DNA from 3 places in the Neisseria sp. HMSC064E01 genome. Region 2 is predicted to be linked to each of the others. Evidence: predicted binding sites of a transcription regulator. Region 2 holds the regulator's gene; each other region holds the start of a gene.
The links. The regulator FNR, encoded in region 2, switches genes on or off when oxygen is low (the NO sensors DNR and NnrR bind a similar motif). The targets are predictions, from matches to a motif close to TTGATNNNNATCAA.
Positions count from the first base shown of each region.

Region 1 (6,049 bases), on a different contig from region 2:
AAGTCCGTTATAATAGGCAAATTAACTATCATAACCACATCAAAGGTAAATCATGCCTTGGAACATACCGATTTTTCTGACTTGGATGCGTGTTTTGCTGATTCCGGTCTTTACTTTGCTGTTTTTCCTGCCAAAAGGGTGGATTGCACCGGAAACCGTCAATTGGACTGCCGCTATCATTTTCGCACTCGCAGCCGTAACCGATTGGTTTGACGGATTTTTAGCAAGGCTTTGGAAGCAAACCTCCGATTTCGGCGCCTTCCTCGATCCCGTTGCGGATAAATTAATGGTAGCGACCGCATTATTGCTGCTGGTCAGCCTTGGTCGTACTTATGTTATTTTCGCCATCATCATCATCGGCAGGGAAATCACCATTTCTGCCTTGAGGGAATGGATGGCGCAAATGGGCAGACGCAGCAGCGTTGCCGTTGCCACCATCGGCAAATTTAAAACCGCCGCGCAAATGGTTGCCATATTTTTATTGCTCTTAGCCTCCAATCAATTTGACAATATTTTTTACCAGACAGGTAACATATTGATGTTTATCGCATCTGTATTAACCCTCTGGTCAATGTTCTATTATCTGAAAATGGCGTGGCAGGAAATCAAATAAAAAATAAAACAAACCTCTTGACGACAAGTTTCAAATCCATAATAATTGCGTCTTCTTCGGAAACAGCTGCAAAAACAGATATTCGGCGGGAATAGCTCAGTTGGTAGAGCGCAACCTTGCCAAGGTTGAGGTCGCGAGTTCGAGACTCGTTTCCCGCTCCAAACGAATCCTGTCTTAAGTTGCTATAAAGTTTCTCCGATGCGGGAATAGCTCAGTTGGTAGAGCGCAACCTTGCCAAGGTTGAGGTCGCGAGTTCGAGACTCGTTTCCCGCTCCACAGTTTAATTTCAGATGTGTCCCATGCGGGAATAGCTCAGTTGGTAGAGCGCAACCTTGCCAAGGTTGAGGTCGCGAGTTCGAGACTCGTTTCCCGCTCCAGTTTGAACACTACCTAGTAGTTTGTTTGGCGAGATAGCAAAGTGGTTATGCAGCGGATTGCAAATCCGTCTACGCCGGTTCGATTCCGACTCTCGCCTCCACTCATTTTATGGCGGGGTGGCAGAGTGTTTATGCTATAAGGGGTGCAACCCTTATATAGGCCGGTTCAAATCCGCGCCCCCGCCTCCAAATTTCAATATAAAACAGTCTACGCCCGGGTGGTGAAATAGGTAGACACAACGGACTTAAAATCCGTCGGCCCTAAACCGGCCGTGCCGGTTCGATTCCGGCTCCGGGCACCAATAAGTCTATGAATTTATTGAATAATCTAAGACTCTAAATTGCCAAAAGACAGCTTATAATTCAGGTTGTCTTTTTACTTTGTGCCTTATTTGTGTCCAACTCGTGACCTTTGCAAAATGTAATTGCATGAAATCAAATGCCCGACGAAAAGCCCTGAAAACCGGACAAGTTTTCAGGGCTTAATTTTGTATTCTACACTCGTTTACACGCTAAGAGCTTGAAAAATAAAATGTAGTCTTAAGTAATAACAGTTCTCATTGATGTAAGTCAAAAAAGCATCGGGTATACGTTCACATCTCTGTCAATCGTTACACTTCATAGAGCTAAAGTGCTATTCTGCAAAGGTAAATTTTTTACTACCTATAAATTCTATCTGACAAATTAGGAGCTTGATATGTCAACCGATGTACAACAACGCCCTGCTGCTTGGGAAGGTTTTGTCGGCGGTAATTGGGAAACCAATGTCGACGTGCGCGATTTTATTCAGAAAAACTACACGCCTTATGAAGGCGATGCGTCTTTCCTCGCGCCTGCAACCGAGGCGACAACCAAACTGTGGGCGGACGTGATGGAAGGCATCAAAGTCGAAAACCGCACGCACGAACCTTACAAAATCGACGCTCAAGTCGTGTCCGGCATTACCAGCCATGCACCGGGCTATATCGATAAAGATTTGGAAACCATCGTCGGTCTGCAAACAGACGAGCCTCTGAAACGTTCCATTATGCCGTTTGGCGGTTTGAAAATGGTGCAGGACGCGTGCAAAGTGTACAACGTCGAGTTGAACCCTGAAGTCAGCGAAATTTTCACCAAATACCGCAAAACCCACAACCAAGGCGTGTTTGATGTTTATACGCCCGACATCCGCCGTTGCCGCAAATCCGGTGTGATCACCGGCTTGCCGGACGCTTACGGTCGTGGTCGTATCATCGGTGACTACCGTCGTGTGGCATTGTACGGTATCGACTTCTTGATGAAAGACAAATTCAACCAATTCAATTCACTGCAAGCCGATTTGGAAAATGGTGTGGATTTGGAAGAAGTTATCCGCCGCCGCGAAGAAATCAACGACCAATACAAAGCTTTGGGTCAAATGAGGGAAATGGCTGCTTCTTACGGCTACGACATTTCCGGCCCTGCGAAAAATGCGCAAGAAGCCATCCAATGGACTTACTTCGCTTACCTTGCAGCCGTTAAATCGCAAAACGGCGCTGCCATGTCCTTCGGTCGCGTGTCTTCGTTCTTGGACATCTACATCGAGCGCGACCTGAAAAACGGCGTGATTACCGAAACCCAAGCGCAAGAGTTTATCGACCATTTGGTGATGAAACTGCGTATGGTTCGTTTCCTGCGTACGCCCGAATACGACCAACTTTTCTCCGGCGACCCGATTTGGGCAACCGAATCTATCGGCGGTATGGGCTTGGACGGTCGCACGCTGGTAACGCGTACTAACTTCCGCGTCCTGCACACCTTGTACAACATGGGTCCGTCTCCCGAACCGAACATCACCGTGTTGTGGTCCGAACAACTGCCGCAAGGCTTTAAAGAGTTTTGCGCCAAAGTATCCATCGATACTTCATCCATCCAATATGAAAACGACGATTTGATGCGTCCGGACTTCGAGAGCGACGACTATGCCATTGCCTGCTGCGTCAGCCCGATGGTTGTCGGCAAACAAATGCAGTTCTTTGGCGCACGCGCCAACTTGGCGAAAACCCTGCTGTACGCAATCAACGGCGGCGTGGACGAGAAATCCAAAGACCAGGTCGGCCCGAAAACCGAACCGATTTTGGACGAAGTCTTGGACTACGACACTGTCTTTGAGCGCATGGATCAATTCATGGATTGGCTGGCAACCCAATACGTTACCGCGCTGAACATCATCCATTACATGCACGACAAATACAGCTACGAAGCCGCGCTGATGGCGCTGCACGACCGCGACGTGAAACGCACGATGGCTTGCGGTATCGCCGGTTTGTCTGTGGCCGCCGACTCGCTGTCTGCCATCAAATACGCCAAAGTCAAACCGATTCGCGATGAAAACGGTATTGCTGTCGACTTTGAAATCGAAGGCGAATACCCGCAGTTCGGTAACAACGACGATCGCGTGGACGATATTGCCTGCGACTTGGTGGAACGCTTCATGAAAAAAGTGGCAACCCACAAAACTTACCGCAACGCAACGCCGACCCAGTCCGTGTTGACCATTACCTCCAACGTCGTGTACGGCAAAAAAACCGGCAACACGCCTGACGGCCGTCGCGCAGGCGCACCGTTCGGTCCGGGTGCCAACCCGATGCACGGCCGCGATGTCAACGGCGCCGTTGCTTCGCTGACCTCCGTAGCCAAATTGCCGTTTGAGTTCGCCAAAGACGGTATTTCCTACACCTTCTCCATCGTGCCGGGCGCATTGGGTAAAGACGAAAGCTCTCGCGAACGCAACCTCGCAGGTTTGATGGACGGCTACTTCCACCACGAAGAAGGCGAATTGGAAGGCGGTCAACATTTGAACGTCAACGTACTGACCCGCGAAACGCTGGAAGACGCGATGAACAATCCGGACAAATATCCGCAACTGACCATCCGCGTGTCCGGTTACGCCGTACGCTTCAACTCGCTGACCCGCGAACAACAGCTTGACGTGATTACCCGTACCTTTACACAAACCATGTAAAGCAAAGGGTTTACAGTAAACCAAGCCGGGGGACGGATTATCCGGAACCCGGCTTGATTTTGCCTGAAGCAATGGTTTGATAATATCAAAATCCAGTGGATTAACTCCAAATCAAGACGACCGAAGGCGGTACAATAGAGTTATCATTAAAACGCGTTTATCTATTCCAAAACAGTCCATAAACTTCTCAGAACAGGGAACGCAATGCCCGCATATTAATCCAATAAGAAGAAGCCTCTGCAACACAAAAACAAGTTTTCAGACGACCCCAATATCCGGTACATCAGACACCATGCAGACATCCATTGCCATCAACCCCGAAACACCCGCCCCCGCCAAAGACCTCGGACACCGCCACTACAACGGCAAAGGCATCGTCCATTCCGTAGAATCCTGCGGCGCAGTGGACGGTCCCGGATTGCGTTACGTCCTCTTCCTGCAAGGCTGTCTCATGCGCTGCCTCTACTGCCACAACCGAGACACATGGGACTTGCACACCGAACAAGCCCAAGAAATGACTGTGCCCGAAGTCATGAAGCAAGTCATGTCCTACCGCCACTACCTGCGCGCTACAGGCGGCGGCGTTACAGCCACAGGGGGCGAACCACTCCTGCAATACGAATTCGTACGCGACTGGTTCACCGCCTGCCACGAACACGACATCCACACCTGCCTCGACAGCAACGGCTACGCCCTGCATTACGACTCCATCCTTGACGACCTGCTCGACCACACCAACCTCGTCATGCTCGATTTAAAACAAATCGACCCCGAAATCCACAAAGTCCTCGTCGGCATCCCCAACACCAAAACCCTCAAATTCGCCCACTACCTCGCCGAACGCAAACAGCCTGCCCGCGTCCGCTACGTCGTCGTCCCGGGCTATACCGACGACGACCGTTCCGCCCACCTGCTCGGCGAATTTATCGCCGATATGGACAATATCGAAATGGTCGAACTCCTTCCCTATCACGAACTGGGTGCGCACAAATGGGCATTGTGCGGCGACACCTACAAACTCACCGGCGTACATCCGCCTCCCAAAGAAACCATCCTCAAAATCAAATCGATTTTGGAAAGCTACGGTAAAAACATTATTTATTGAGTTCAAATCCAAAAAGGTCGTCTGAAAAAGAAATATTCGCTTTCAGACGACCTTTTAGCCGTTCATTCCATTTGTTACAGCACATTGCATCAATCAGATTATCATATAAATCTATTGTCATTTTAAACCTTTAGTCGCAATCTTTGGGCTAAGTTGAGACAACGTGGTATCGGTTCAAACTTGGATCACTAGAGTATTCTTAATCTTTAAAAATTAACTTAGGAAAGAGCAGTATGATGAAAAAGTTTTTATATGTGTTTTTACTTTTTATACCTTTGTCAGCCTATGCAGGGACATATCGAGTAAACAAAACAGGTCTATTGCTTCAGACAAAGCATTTGAAAAATGGAAATATACAGTTTGATATATATAACCCGCGGAATTCAGGGAAAAATTCTTTGGTGCAAGGCGTGGCAAAATTAAAATCAGGGGATTTGGAAATTGATATAGATGAAGAAACGGGTCTAGGTTATGATGTAGATGAATATATTCATGATAAAAACCAATGCTTCATATCGATACGCCTAGATGTAGAAAAGGGTAAGAAAGGCTCGTTAAAGACCTCATGTCCGAAACAAAATGAATTAAGACATCTTAATCTTCCAATTTTGAAAATTAAGTAGGTGTAACCCGTGGCGGGGATGAAAACACGCCATTTAAAAAGCTCGTTTGAAAATCATTTCAGACGAGCTTGTGGTTTTGTAGAAGTGTGATTCCACTTAAGCTTGATCATTTTATTGGAAATCTTTTTTCAAAATCCTTTTTATTATAATTGTAAGTTCTTTTATATTTATATAAATATACATAAGACAAAGTTGTAGATTCAAAAATTGGAGATAAATTATTATCTTCTATTTCTTTACAAACAAATGATTCTATGTTTTTCATTTCTTTAAGAAACAAGCAATTTGGTATACTCATGTGTAAGTATAATCCTTTTAAATTCTCACATTTAGATAAAATTGATAAGT
Region 1 covers NZ_KV794971.1:50,488-56,536, reverse strand. Annotated here, with positions in the region: gene pgsA (CDP-diacylglycerol--glycerol-3-phosphate 3-phosphatidyltransferase) at 53-613, shown strand; tRNA gene HMPREF2572_RS11675 (tRNA-Gly) at 699-774, shown strand; tRNA gene HMPREF2572_RS11670 (tRNA-Gly) at 814-889, shown strand; tRNA gene HMPREF2572_RS11665 (tRNA-Gly) at 915-990, shown strand; tRNA gene HMPREF2572_RS11660 (tRNA-Cys) at 1,018-1,091, shown strand; tRNA gene HMPREF2572_RS14675 (tRNA-Cys) at 1,102-1,179, shown strand; tRNA gene HMPREF2572_RS11655 (tRNA-Leu) at 1,203-1,292, shown strand; gene pflB (formate C-acetyltransferase) at 1,688-3,973, shown strand; gene pflA (pyruvate formate lyase 1-activating protein) at 4,266-5,078, shown strand; gene HMPREF2572_RS11640 (hypothetical protein) at 5,312-5,701, shown strand; gene HMPREF2572_RS11635 (hypothetical protein) at 5,808-6,049, opposite strand, start outside.
Region 1: the regulator FNR is predicted to act here: its motif matches at 1,551-1,564, upstream of pflB (formate C-acetyltransferase).

Region 2 (6,049 bases):
GCAAGGATGAGGGTAACGGACAGGCCGGTATCAATAGCGATTTGTTGTTGAATCGGGCCGAATGTCAGGTTGGATACGGTGTTCGAACCGGAGAAGAATGCACCGATAGCACCAAGGTAAGGGGAGAAGTAAACCCAGTGTTCGCCTGCCATCGCTGCAAACTCTTTACCGATGATTTTCACCATGGAGTTGTCGCCGCCAACCATCATCAGTTGAACCATAATCAGCGCGCCCATCAAGGCAAGCAGCGGTTTTTTGGTTTGGTTGAAAGTTGCAGCGTAGAAAGCCCATGCATCTTTAAATTTGGTTTTATAAAGCAGGATACAAATCCAAACGGTAAAGACAAACGGAATCCATGCAGGAACGTAGAGGGTTTGGTAGGAAGCGTTGACACCTTGTCCGAAAATGTTGCCGAAGGTAATGGTCAAAGAGTCGCTGACGGTGATTTTGCTCAAATCAAACGGCAGTTGGAAGCTGAACCATTCTTCTTTGCTGGTCAGCAGGCCTTTGATGCCGAGCTGTTTGATACGGGTAACCACCAGCATACCGATAAGCATACCTAGAGGGGCAAGTGCTTTGGCAACTTGGGCGAAAGGTACTTTTTCAGCATTCGGATCTTTCGGATGGTCTTTGCTCAAACCCCAGCCGTGGTTGGCTGCGAATACGGACACCATCAGGCCGATTGCGCCGGCAACGAGTGATGGGAATTCTTCGTTAACCATCGCCAAGGCAACATAAGGAATGGTACAAGAGAAGACGGCAATGCCGATGAAGCCCAAGTTTTTACGGATTTCAGACCAAGGCACGATGAAGCTCAAGCCGATGACGGGGATGACGAAACCTGCGAAGAAGTGCATCACGCCGGTTTGTCTGCCGATAGCCAAGATGTTTTCGGGACTCAGGTTTAATGGCGCAAAACCGAACCAAGTCGGTGTACCCACCGCGCCGAATGATACGGGCACGGAGTTCATGACCAGCGTAAAAATCGCCACTTTCAACGGATTGAAACCCAAGCTCATCAGAATCGGGGCGGCAATCGCAGCAGGCGTACCGAAGCCGGATGCACCTTCAATCATAAAGGCGAACGCCCAACCGATGATCATCAACTGCGCCACGGGGTTCGGGCTGATGGTCGCCAGCCATTTGCGGATAATGTCGATACAGCCGGTGGTTTCCATCATGCGGTTGAACATAATCGCACCGAAAATCACGGTAATCGGCGTCAGTGTGGAAACCAGACCGGACGCTGCGGTTGCGTTGAGCAGCATAGCGTCGTCGTTGAAATAAAACAGCTTGATGGCGTAAATCAACGCGGCGGTAATCGGCAGCGCAATGTAGGAAGGCATGCTGTTTTTCTTAACCATCAGCCAAATCAGCAGGATGATGGGAAAAATGCTGAGGAATAGTGCCATGGTGAATCCTTAAAATCGGCGTTGTTTATCAATTTTTCTAATGATGTCGGATGCGAGAGAGATATCGAACCTTAATCTGAGAGTAATTATCAAATAAATTGGTAACACCAATTTAAAAGAACGCCGCATACTTTACGTAATCCGATGTAATCGGTCAAGTGGTTTGTACGCGAACTGCGCTTTATCAGATAAGGATTTCGGCTGAGGAGAAATTAGTTTTTTATTATCAAAATATTGCAAAATAGATAAGTGGGAGAAAGGGGAAGAGTGTTGGAAATGCCGCAACAGATAAATTCAAAAAAGGTCGTCTGAAAAACAGCCTCCGCTTCATTTGCATCTGTGCCTTGATGAAACTTGCGGTACTTGTTTTCAGACGACCTTTTAGCAGCTTTATTGTAAAGGTTCGGCGAACCAGTCTTGCGTGGCGGTATCGGCATCAAAGACTTGTCCCATTAGCGGAGTCAACGGATTGACGCCCAAACTGCGTGCCAGAGGGATACTTTGCAGCAGGGGTTCGTTCCAAGCGTGCAATGCCATGGCGTAGGCGCCCCAGTGGATAGGCATGAAGCGTTTGGGGGCAAGCTGCGCGGCATAGCGGGCGGTTTGCTCGGGGAAGAGGTGGTTGTTGGGCCAATGTTCGCTGTATTGTCCGTTTTCGATGAACGCGATATCGAACCCGTTGAATTTTTCGGCGATTTTGTCGAAATGGCTGCCTTGTGCCGAGTCGCCGTGAAAATAGAATTTTTCGCCGCCGTGTTCGATGGCAAAGCTGGACCACAGGGCTTGATTGCGGTCGGTCAGGGTTCGGGAGGAGTCGTGGCGGGCAGGTAGTGCGGTGTAGCGGATGCCGTTGCGTTCGGTACTTTGCCACCAATCGAGTTCGGTAATGCGTTCTTGCGGCACGCCCCATTTTTTCAGCAGTACGCCCATACCGAGTGAGACGACAAAGTGGCTGTTGCCTTTTGAATTGAGTGCCTGCACGCTGTCTTTTTCGAGGTGGTCGTAGTGGCTGTGGGAAATCAGGATGACATCGACAGGCGGCAGTTCGTCAATTTCTGCGGGTGCAGGCTGGAAGCGTTTCATGGTGATGGGGATGGGGGAGACGGAATTGCCGAAAACTGGGTCGGTAATGACGGTTTGCCCGCCGATCCGCATCAATAGGGTGGAATGTCCGAACCAGACGAAGCGGCTTTTGCCTTCGGGTGCGGCGAGGAAAGTCTGCCAATCGGGCTTGACGGTAGGCAGAGGTTTGGGCGGGCGCGTTGCCTGCGGGTCGGTCAGGATTTTCCAAAATGCGCTGACGAGGCCAGTCGGTTTCTGCTGCGGTTCGGGGTTGAAGAAGGTTTGCGTTTTTGGGTCGTAGTGGTCGCTTGCGGGGTAAACGGGATGTTGGTCGGGATAGAGCCAGTAGGTGAGCAGGGCGCAGGCAGTGGTCAAGGTAATGAGTTTTTTCTTGTGTTTCATATTGGTTTTATGAAGAAGGTCGTCTGAAAATTTTCAGACGACCTTGGATTCTGTTTGAAGTTTGAAAATAGTTCAGATGGCGTGCGAACAGCCGGATACCATTTTTTTAAGGGCTTGCGAGTCGAGGATTTTGATGTGTTTGTGTTCGACCGAAATTAGACCTTCATGGTGGAACTTGGACAGCGTGCGGCTGACGGTTTCGAGTTTCAGCCCCAAATAGCTGCCGATTTCTTCACGCGACATTCTCAGGATAAAATCGTTGGCGGCAAATCCGCGCGAGTAAAGGCGTTGGGATAAGTTCAGCAAAAACGCCGCCAAACGTTCTTCGGCGCGCATATTGCCCAAAAGCAGCATCACGCCTTGGTCGCGCACGATTTCGCGGCTCATTAATCTGAAAAAATGGCTTCTCAGGCTGGGGATGTTGTGTCCCAATTCTTCAATGTGGGAAAAGGGTAACTCACACACTTCGCTGTCTTCCAAAGCCACCGCGTCGCAGCTATGGACATGGGAACAAATGCCGTCCATACCGATGAGTTCGCCGGACATAAAAAAGCCGGTAACCTGATCGCGGCCGTCCTGACTGGCAACCGTGGTTTTGAAAAAACCGGCGCGGATGGCAAACAGCGACGCGAAAGGCTCACCGGTGCGGAACAGATATTCACCCTTCTTCAAGCGGCGGCTCTGTCGGATGACCGCGTCCAATTGTGCAAACTCATTGGGCAAAAGCCCGACGGGCAGGCAGAGTTCACGCAGCGAACAGGAAGAACACAGGGTTTTCATCTGATGCAAGGCATTGTGTGTGGTCATAAAATACCCTTAAATTAAGGTTTTTATCCTGTCATGATTACGTAAGTTATTGACACATATCAAGACAGGTTTATCATACTGTGGCATTCTACCAAACTATCCGAAAATTGCCTAACATCATTACTCTAATCACGCACATGCCATGAAAGTAATACCGATACAAAATAATCACAATAGAAACAATGACAAGCCTGAGTTCGACCGCGAACTCATTGCTAGCCTTCCTTCCAGCGGTCCGCGCTATACTTCCTACCCGACAGCCGACCGATTCCATGACGGATTTCGCGAAGCCGAATATATCAATGCCTTGAATCAGCGTGGTATGGGGGCTTTGAACAAGCCCCTTTCACTTTATATCCATATCCCCTTCTGCAATACTATCTGCTACTACTGCGGCTGCAATAAAATCATCACCAAAGACAAAAGCCGTGCCGATGCCTACATTGAATACCTCGAAAAAGAAATGGAATTGCTCGCCCCGCATCTGGGCGGACGGCATCAGCTCGCGCAACTGCACTTCGGCGGCGGTACGCCGACCTTTTTGAGCGACGACCAAATCGAACGCGTATTCCGCATGATACGCAAACATTTCCAACTGATACCCGGCGGTGAATACTCCATCGAAATCGACCCGCGCAAAGTCAGTCGCGAAACTGTTCTCATGCTCGGCAAGCTCGGCTTCAACCGCATGAGCGTCGGCATTCAGGACTTTGATCCCAAAGTGCAGGAAGCGGTCAACCGCATTCAAAGCTACGACGAAACCAAAGAAGTCATCGATGCCGCCCGCGAAGCGGGGTTCAAATCCGTCAGCGTCGATTTGATTTACGGTCTGCCGCACCAAACCGCCGAAAGCATCAAAACCACCATTGATACGGTATTGTCGCTCGATCCCGACCGCCTTGCCCTTTATCACTACGCCCACCTGCCGCATATCTTCAAGCCGCAACGCCGTATCGATACCGAAGCCGTTCCCGGCAGCGAAGAAAAACTCGATATGCTCCAATATTGCGTCCAAACCCTGACCGAACGCGGCTACGTCTTCATCGGTATGGACCACTTTGCCAAACCTGATGATGAACTCTCCATCGCCCTCAAAGAAGGCTTCCTCCAGCGCAACTTTCAAGGCTACTCGACCTACGCGGACTGCGATTTGGTCGCCATTGGCGTATCTTCCATCGGTAAAATCGGCAGCACTTATTCCCAAAACGAACGCGACATCGACGCCTACTATGCCGCACTCGATGCAGGACACCTGCCCATCATGCGCGGCTACCAACTCAATCAGGACGACCTCTTGCGCCGCAATATCATCCAAGATTTGATGTGCCGCTTCGCCTTGGATTACCAAATCTACGAAAGCGTGTTCGGTATCCCGTTCGACCGTTATTTCAAGGACGAAATTGCCGACTTGGAACAACTCGCCTCCCTCGGGCTTGTCCGCCTGAAACCGCACGGACTGACCGTTACCCCAAAAGGCCGCTTCCTGATACGCAACATTGCTATGGTATTCGACTACCATCTGCGCCACAGGGAAACCAAAGCCCAATACTCGCAAACGGTGTAAATTAGGAATAGCAAAGGTCGTCTGAAAATTTTCAGACGACCTTTTTTTTTATTTTCAAGACTTTCGGGTAACATAAAACCATATTTGCCGCGTTGTCATGATTCAAGTTAATTTGCTCTAGATACGCTCCCTATGATTACCGAACAGCAAAACGATATCCTCAGCATCAATCAAGTGCAGCTTCTCCTTGCTGAAAAGCGCACGGCACTTGCTGTCATGCGTACGGGTATTGCCGTGTTCGCGCTGCCTTTGTCTATTTTCAGTGCATTGATTGCGACCTCAAAATGGTACGAGGCTGTCGATGTTTGGCCCTTGCTCGCGCTGGTCAGCCTGATGAACATCAGTTTGATTTTTTTCTCGGTCTATCTGATTACTCGCTCGCTCCGTAGAATGCACCAATACGACCGAATGATTGCAGATATCAAATACAACAATCAGTCTTTGCGTAAACTGCTTGAGTCATAAAATCCAGACAGTTGGGGTAGGGCATAGGTCGTCTGAAAATCAAAATATAGAGGAATTTTAGTTATTTAGTATAGTGGATTAAAATAAAAATGAGACAAGGCGGCAACGCCCGCCGTGTACGGGTAGTACATAAGGGCGTTGGCAACGCCGTATCATTGCAATTTAAATCCACTATAAAACATGGCTCCCCCCCCCCTATTTGAAGCGACACGATACCATCGCAGTATCAGGATATTAAATGAACATTAAACATAAAGAATGGATAAAAATCTTACTCTTCCCTCATTTAATAACGGCCGGTCTCTTAGGTCCGACAATAATTATTTTTTGGGTAGGT
Region 2 covers NZ_KV794940.1:20,018-26,066, forward strand. Annotated here, with positions in the region: gene HMPREF2572_RS07640 (L-lactate permease) at 1-1,412, opposite strand, end outside; gene HMPREF2572_RS07645 (MBL fold metallo-hydrolase) at 1,803-2,876, opposite strand; gene fnr (fumarate/nitrate reduction transcriptional regulator Fnr) at 2,949-3,683, opposite strand; gene hemN (oxygen-independent coproporphyrinogen III oxidase) at 3,826-5,247, shown strand; gene HMPREF2572_RS07660 (hypothetical protein) at 5,380-5,712, shown strand; gene HMPREF2572_RS07665 (hypothetical protein) at 5,951-6,049, shown strand, end outside.

Region 3 (6,049 bases), on a different contig from region 2:
CCATATAGTCAACCGCTGCTTTGACTTCGTCATCACTCAGGCTTGTGTTACCGCCTTTGGCAGGCATGGAGTTAAAACCTTCGAGCGCGTGTTTGTGCAGGGTATCTTTACCTTGCTTGATACGCGGAGCCCACTCGTCGTTTTTGCCTATACCTGGAGCGCCTGGGATGGTGCCGCCGTGACACATTTTGCAGTTGGCTTCAAAAACAGCTTTACCGTCTACTTTAGCAGATGAAGCGTCTGCTTTTTCTGCAGGTTTGGCTTCAGAAGCAGCAGGTGCTTTTGCATCAGTTGCTGAAGCAGCTTTTTCAGCTTGAGCCGGAGCGGAAGCAGATGAAGCGGCAGTAGATGATGCAGCGGTAGAAGCAGGTGCCGGAGCAGGTTCAGCTTTTTTCACCGGTGCTTTGCCGTCTTTGTTAGACAGACCCCATACATACGCAGTCATGATGTGGAGCTTGTCTTTATCCAAGAAATGACCCCAAGCAGGCATCTGGCTGTGTCGACCGTTGGTGATGGTTTCGATAATCGATTTTTGAGTACCGCCCCACAACCATACGTCGTCGGTCAGGTTCGGACCCAAGCCTTGAATACCTTGACCTTTATCGCCGTGACAGGTAAAGCAGTTTGCGGGAGGACCGCTGAACAATGCTTTACCGCGGGCAGCGCGTTCTTCATCGTATTGATCTTTAGGTTTGGACAAGGACATGACATAGTTTGCCACATCTTTTACGCGCTCTTCACCCAGTGCAGGACCCCATGCAGCCATTTGTGCCGTACGGCCTTTTTCAATGGTCTCATGGATTTTCTCAGGCTCGCCGCCCCACAACCAATCGTTGTCGGTCAAATTCGGGAAGCCTTTGGAACCTTTGGCATCAGAACCGTGACATTGGATACAGTAGGTATTGAAGAGGTTTTGACCGATGGCGCGTGCTTCAGGATCTTTTGCCACTTTCTCAATCGGCATTTTGGCAAATTTGGCATAAACTTTGCCGTACTCTTGATCAGCTTTAGCCATTTCTTTCTCGTATTGTCCCTTGCTGCTCCATTTCCACTGTCCTTTATAATCGCCCAAACCCGGATACATTACCAAGTAGCCGATACCGAACAGCCAAGTACAGACATACAGCCAAAACCACCAACGCGGCAGCGGGTTGTTGTATTCTTCAATACCGTCCCATTCATGACCTGTCGTTTTAACTTCTTCGCCCTTTTTAGGACGCTTCACAACGTTTTGGGAAAGCAGCAGCCATGCCAAGCCGATAAAGCTGAGCACGACAATAACTGCAATGTATATATTCCAGAAATTGCTGGTAAATTGGGATGTTGTGTTCATTCTTTTGCTCCGTGATCACGGACTAAACTGTTATCGCCCGTCTTTTTCAGACGACTCTTTATCATCATTGTCGAAAATACTGTTGGCAGCATCATCGTAGTTCTTTTTATTACGTCGATTAAAAACAATATAAAGCACTAAGATGAAGCTGATAAAAACCCAAACAGTAAAGAGCGAGCGAGCCCAGTTTGCGTCCATGATGTTACCTTACGTTTTTCAATGCCAAGCCTAAGCCTTGCAGGTATGCAATCACCGCATCCAGCTCTGATTTGTCTGCCAAAGCTTCAGGAGCTTTTGCAATCTCTTCATCGCTGTAAGGCGTACCAACTTTACGCAGGGCTTTCATATGCGCCACGGTTGCTTCGGCATCAACTTTGTTGCGTGCAAGCCATGGGAAAGCAGGCATATTGGACTCCGGCACAACGTCGCGCGGATTCAGCAAGTGGATGCGGTGCCATTCGTCGGAATAGCGGCCGCCCACACGAGCCAAATCCGGACCGGTACGTTTGGAACCCCATTGGAATGGATGGTCATAAACAGACTCACCGGCAACAGAGTAGTGACCGTAACGTTCGGTTTCTGCACGGAACGGACGAATCATTTGAGAGTGACAGTTGTAACAACCCTCGCGGATATAGATGTCACGACCAGCCACTTGCAAAGCGTTATAAGGTTTCACACCTTCAATAGGCTGGGTTACAGCCTTGGAGAAGAACAGCGGCACGGCTTCAATCAACAGACCTACGCTGACTACAAGCAGGGTAAATACAATCAGGACGCCGACTTTTTCTTCAGCTAATTGTTGTAATTTCATTTTGGTAGCCTTTTCTTATGTTTTTAGTGGTGCTGGGTTTGAGACACCGCGGGAATCTCGGCATCAACCGCTTTGCCACTGATGGCCGTACGGTAAACGTTGTATGCCATGATACACATACCGCTCAGGTACAGCAGGCCGCCGGTGAAACGAATCATGTAGTAAGGCATGGTGCGTTTAACTGACTCTACAAACGAATAAGTCAAAGTACCGTCCGCATTCAGAGAACCCCACATCAGACCTTGCAATACACCGGCAATCCACATGGAGGCGATATACAGAACCACGCCGATGGTCGCGATCCAGAAGTGTGCTTCCACCAATTTGGTGCTGTACATTTCATTTTTGCCGAACAAGCGGGGAATCATGTAGTACACGGAACCAATGGTCACGAAACCTACCCAGCCCAATGCGCCGGCATGAACGTGTGCAACGGTCCAGTCAGTGTAGTGGCTCAAAGCGTTGACGGTTTTGATGGACATCATCGGACCTTCGAAGGTAGACATACCGTAGAAGGAAAGAGAGACGATCAAGAATTTCAAGATAGGGTCGGTACGCAGCTTGTCCCATGCGCCGGACAAGGTCATGATACCGTTGATCATACCGCCCCAAGAAGGTGCGAACAGAATCAGGGACAACACCATACCCAAGGACTGGGTCCAGTCAGGCAGAGCGGTATAGTGCAAGTGGTGGGAACCTGCCCACATATAGGTAAAAATCAAAGCCCAGAAGTGGACGACGGACAGGCGGTAAGAATAAACCGGACGACCTGCTTGTTTCGGTACGAAGTAGTACATCATGCCCAAAAAGCCTGCAGTCAGGAAGAAACCTACGGCATTGTGGCCATACCACCATTGAACCATAGCATCGATTGCGCCCGCATAAACCGGATAGGATTTCATGAAGCCCGCAGGAATGCTCAGGTTATTGACGATGTGCAACAGGGCAACGGCCAAAATGAAGCCGCCGTAGAACCAGTTGGCAACGTAGATGTGTTTGATTTTACGTTTGGCAATCGTACCGAAGAATACGATGGCGTAAGCAATCCAAACCAAAGCGATCAGGATGTCGATAGGCCATTCCAATTCAGCATACTCTTTAGCTTGGGTATAACCCAAAGGCAGGCTGACGACTGCGCCAACGATAACCGCCTGCCAGCCCCAGAAGGTAAATGCCGGCAGCCAACCACCAAACAGGCGTGCATTACAGGTACGTTGAACAACGTAGTATGATGTACCCATCAGACCGCAACCGCCGAACGCAAAAATTACCGCGTTGGTGTGCAACGGACGCAGACGGCCGAAGTGGAACCAGGGGCCGACATCTGATAAATCGAGGGCGGGGGCAAACAATTGGGCGGCGACAATGACGCCGACCAACATGCCCACAATGCCCCAAACTACGGTCATGATGGCGAACTGGCGCACCACTTTGTAGTTATAAGTTTGTGTGTCCATGAGAGTCTCCATGAATTATGGGAATAAAAATTTTTTATCTCACTTTGCCGTATGCATTTTGAAAAAACGCAATAAGGGCTAAGTTTAAATTTTTCTAAATTTAACATATAAGACAAGCCTAGCCAAGCGGAATTACATTTCACACCATATGGCCAAACTATCGATTTTTTATATTTTTTACTTTATAATCATAATTTTATTTAAAAACCCTCCCAATAGTACTACTTTATTTTTTCAAGCCTCTCTTTTGAATGAGGCTTTATTGATATAAATTAAATTGCATAACTTGACTTCCATATTCATAAAATTTAACAAATACATTAATAGCTATGATTAATTACAAAATCACCCCTAACCCGCTCGCCCACGAGTGGCACATCCGCCTAACCTTCCGACAAGAACATGATTTGGAAACAGAAATCAGCCTTCCGAACTGGGTTCCCGGCAGCTATCTGATACGCGATTTCTCACGCCACATCACCACCATCCGCGCTTTTTGCAATGGCGAATATACCCACCTGACCCAAGTCAAAAAAAACCGATGGCGCACTGCCCCGCAGTCCGGAGAGTGGGAAATTTACTACACCGTTTACGCCTACGACCTGTCCGTCCGCGGCTCGTTTTTGACTGCCGAACGCGGGTTCTTTGACGGCGCATGCCTGTTTTTGCAGGTAAACGGACACGAAAACAGCACGCACCAAATCGAATTCCCCATCCTGCCGAAAACATGGCGGATTGCCACCACCCTGCCCCAAACCGACGTCCACAGCTTTCAGACGACCTCATACCACGATTTAATCGACTACCCTGTCGAATTGGGCAACATCGAATTTCTCGATTTTGAAGCCGGCGGCATACCGCACCGCATCGCCTTGAGCGGCCACTATCCCGATTTCAACCGCGACCGCCTTGTGTCAGACATCCGCAAAATCTGCGAAACCGAACTGGCAATGTTCCCCTCCCCTACCCCGTTCACGCATTACCTTTTCCTGCTCCACGTCGGCGACAACATCTACGGCGGGCTTGAACACATCAGCAGCACCGCCCTGCTCGCCGACCGCCACAGCCTGCCGCCGCACGGCATGACTGAAGCCAACGACGCTTACACCCAACTGCTCGGATTGTTCTCACACGAATACTTCCACGCCTGGAACGTCAAATCCATCAAACCCGCCGCCTTCGCCCCCTACGACCTCGACCGCGAAAACTACACCGAACAACTCTGGGCGTTTGAAGGCATCACCTCCTACTACGACGACCTCTTCCTCGCCCGCAGCCGCACCATCGCCCCCGAAGCCTACCTGCGCCTGCTCGCCCAAAGCATCACCCGCGTTCAGCAAACCAAAGGTCGTCTGAAACAAAGCCTAGCCGAATCCAGCTTCACCGCTTGGAACAAATTCTACAAACAAGACGAAAACAGCCCCAACGCCATCGTCAGCTATTACCAAAAAGGTGCACTCGCCGCCCTCTGCCTCGACCTCGCCATCTACAGCAAAAGCAGCGGGCGACACACCCTCGATAGCGTCATGCAGCAACACTACCGCGATTGGCTAAACACCCGACAAGGCATCCCCGAAAAACAATGGCAAGCCCGTTGCCAAGCCTTTACCGGCCTAGACCTCAAAGACTTTTTTCAGACGATCCTCTACACCACCGCCGACCTGCCCCTTGCTGAACTCCTCGCCACCATAGGCATCGGACTGCAATGGCAGGCGCAACCGCGCAGCCACGGCGGCGCATTCCTGTCAGAACCGCCAACCGAAACGCCCGCCCCCGCCTCCGACTTCGGCGCAAGGTTCAAACAAAGCAGCGACCACGCCACCCTGACCCACGTCTTCAACGGCGGCAGCGCAGAAAACGCCGCCCTCTGCCCGCAGGACAGAATCGTCGCCATCGACGGCTACGCCTGCACCGACTTTGCCGCACAATGGGCGCAACTTCCCATCGGTTACACCGCCCGCCTCCACTACTTCCGCACCGGCATCCTGTACGTCGCCGACATCACCGTCCAAGCCGCCGAAGCCGACACTGCCGTCCTCTACATCACCGACCGCGATTTATTTGAAAAATGGCTTTATAATGACCGAGCCTGATTTTCAGACGACCTCAAGTGCCGGATCGAGGTCGCCTGAAAACCACTTACAGAAAGGAAAACCCATGTCCATCCAAAAACTTGCCGACAACCTCTACATCGCCCCGCAACTGACCGAAGCAGACGTACAAGAAGCCGCCAAACTCGGCATCCAAACCGTCATCTGCAACCGTCCCGACGGCGAAGAAGAAAACCAAGTTACGTTCAAACAAGTCGAAAGCTGGCTTGAAGCTGCGGGCATCCGCGAGCACCACCATCAACCTGTTGTCGCGCCCGCCATCAACGCCGCCGATGTCGCCGCCTTCCAAAACCTGCTCAAAAGCGTTCCCCAACCCGTCCTCGCCTACTGTCGC
Region 3 covers NZ_KV794943.1:62,069-68,117, reverse strand. Annotated here, with positions in the region: gene ccoP (cytochrome-c oxidase, cbb3-type subunit III) at 1-1,333, opposite strand, end outside; gene HMPREF2572_RS08250 (cbb3-type cytochrome oxidase subunit 3) at 1,364-1,531, opposite strand; gene ccoO (cytochrome-c oxidase, cbb3-type subunit II) at 1,536-2,147, opposite strand; gene ccoN (cytochrome-c oxidase, cbb3-type subunit I) at 2,171-3,604, opposite strand; gene HMPREF2572_RS08235 (M61 family metallopeptidase) at 3,934-5,697, shown strand; gene HMPREF2572_RS08230 (TIGR01244 family sulfur transferase) at 5,762-6,049, shown strand, end outside.
Region 3: the regulator FNR is predicted to act here: its motif matches at 3,867-3,880, upstream of ccoN (cytochrome-c oxidase, cbb3-type subunit I).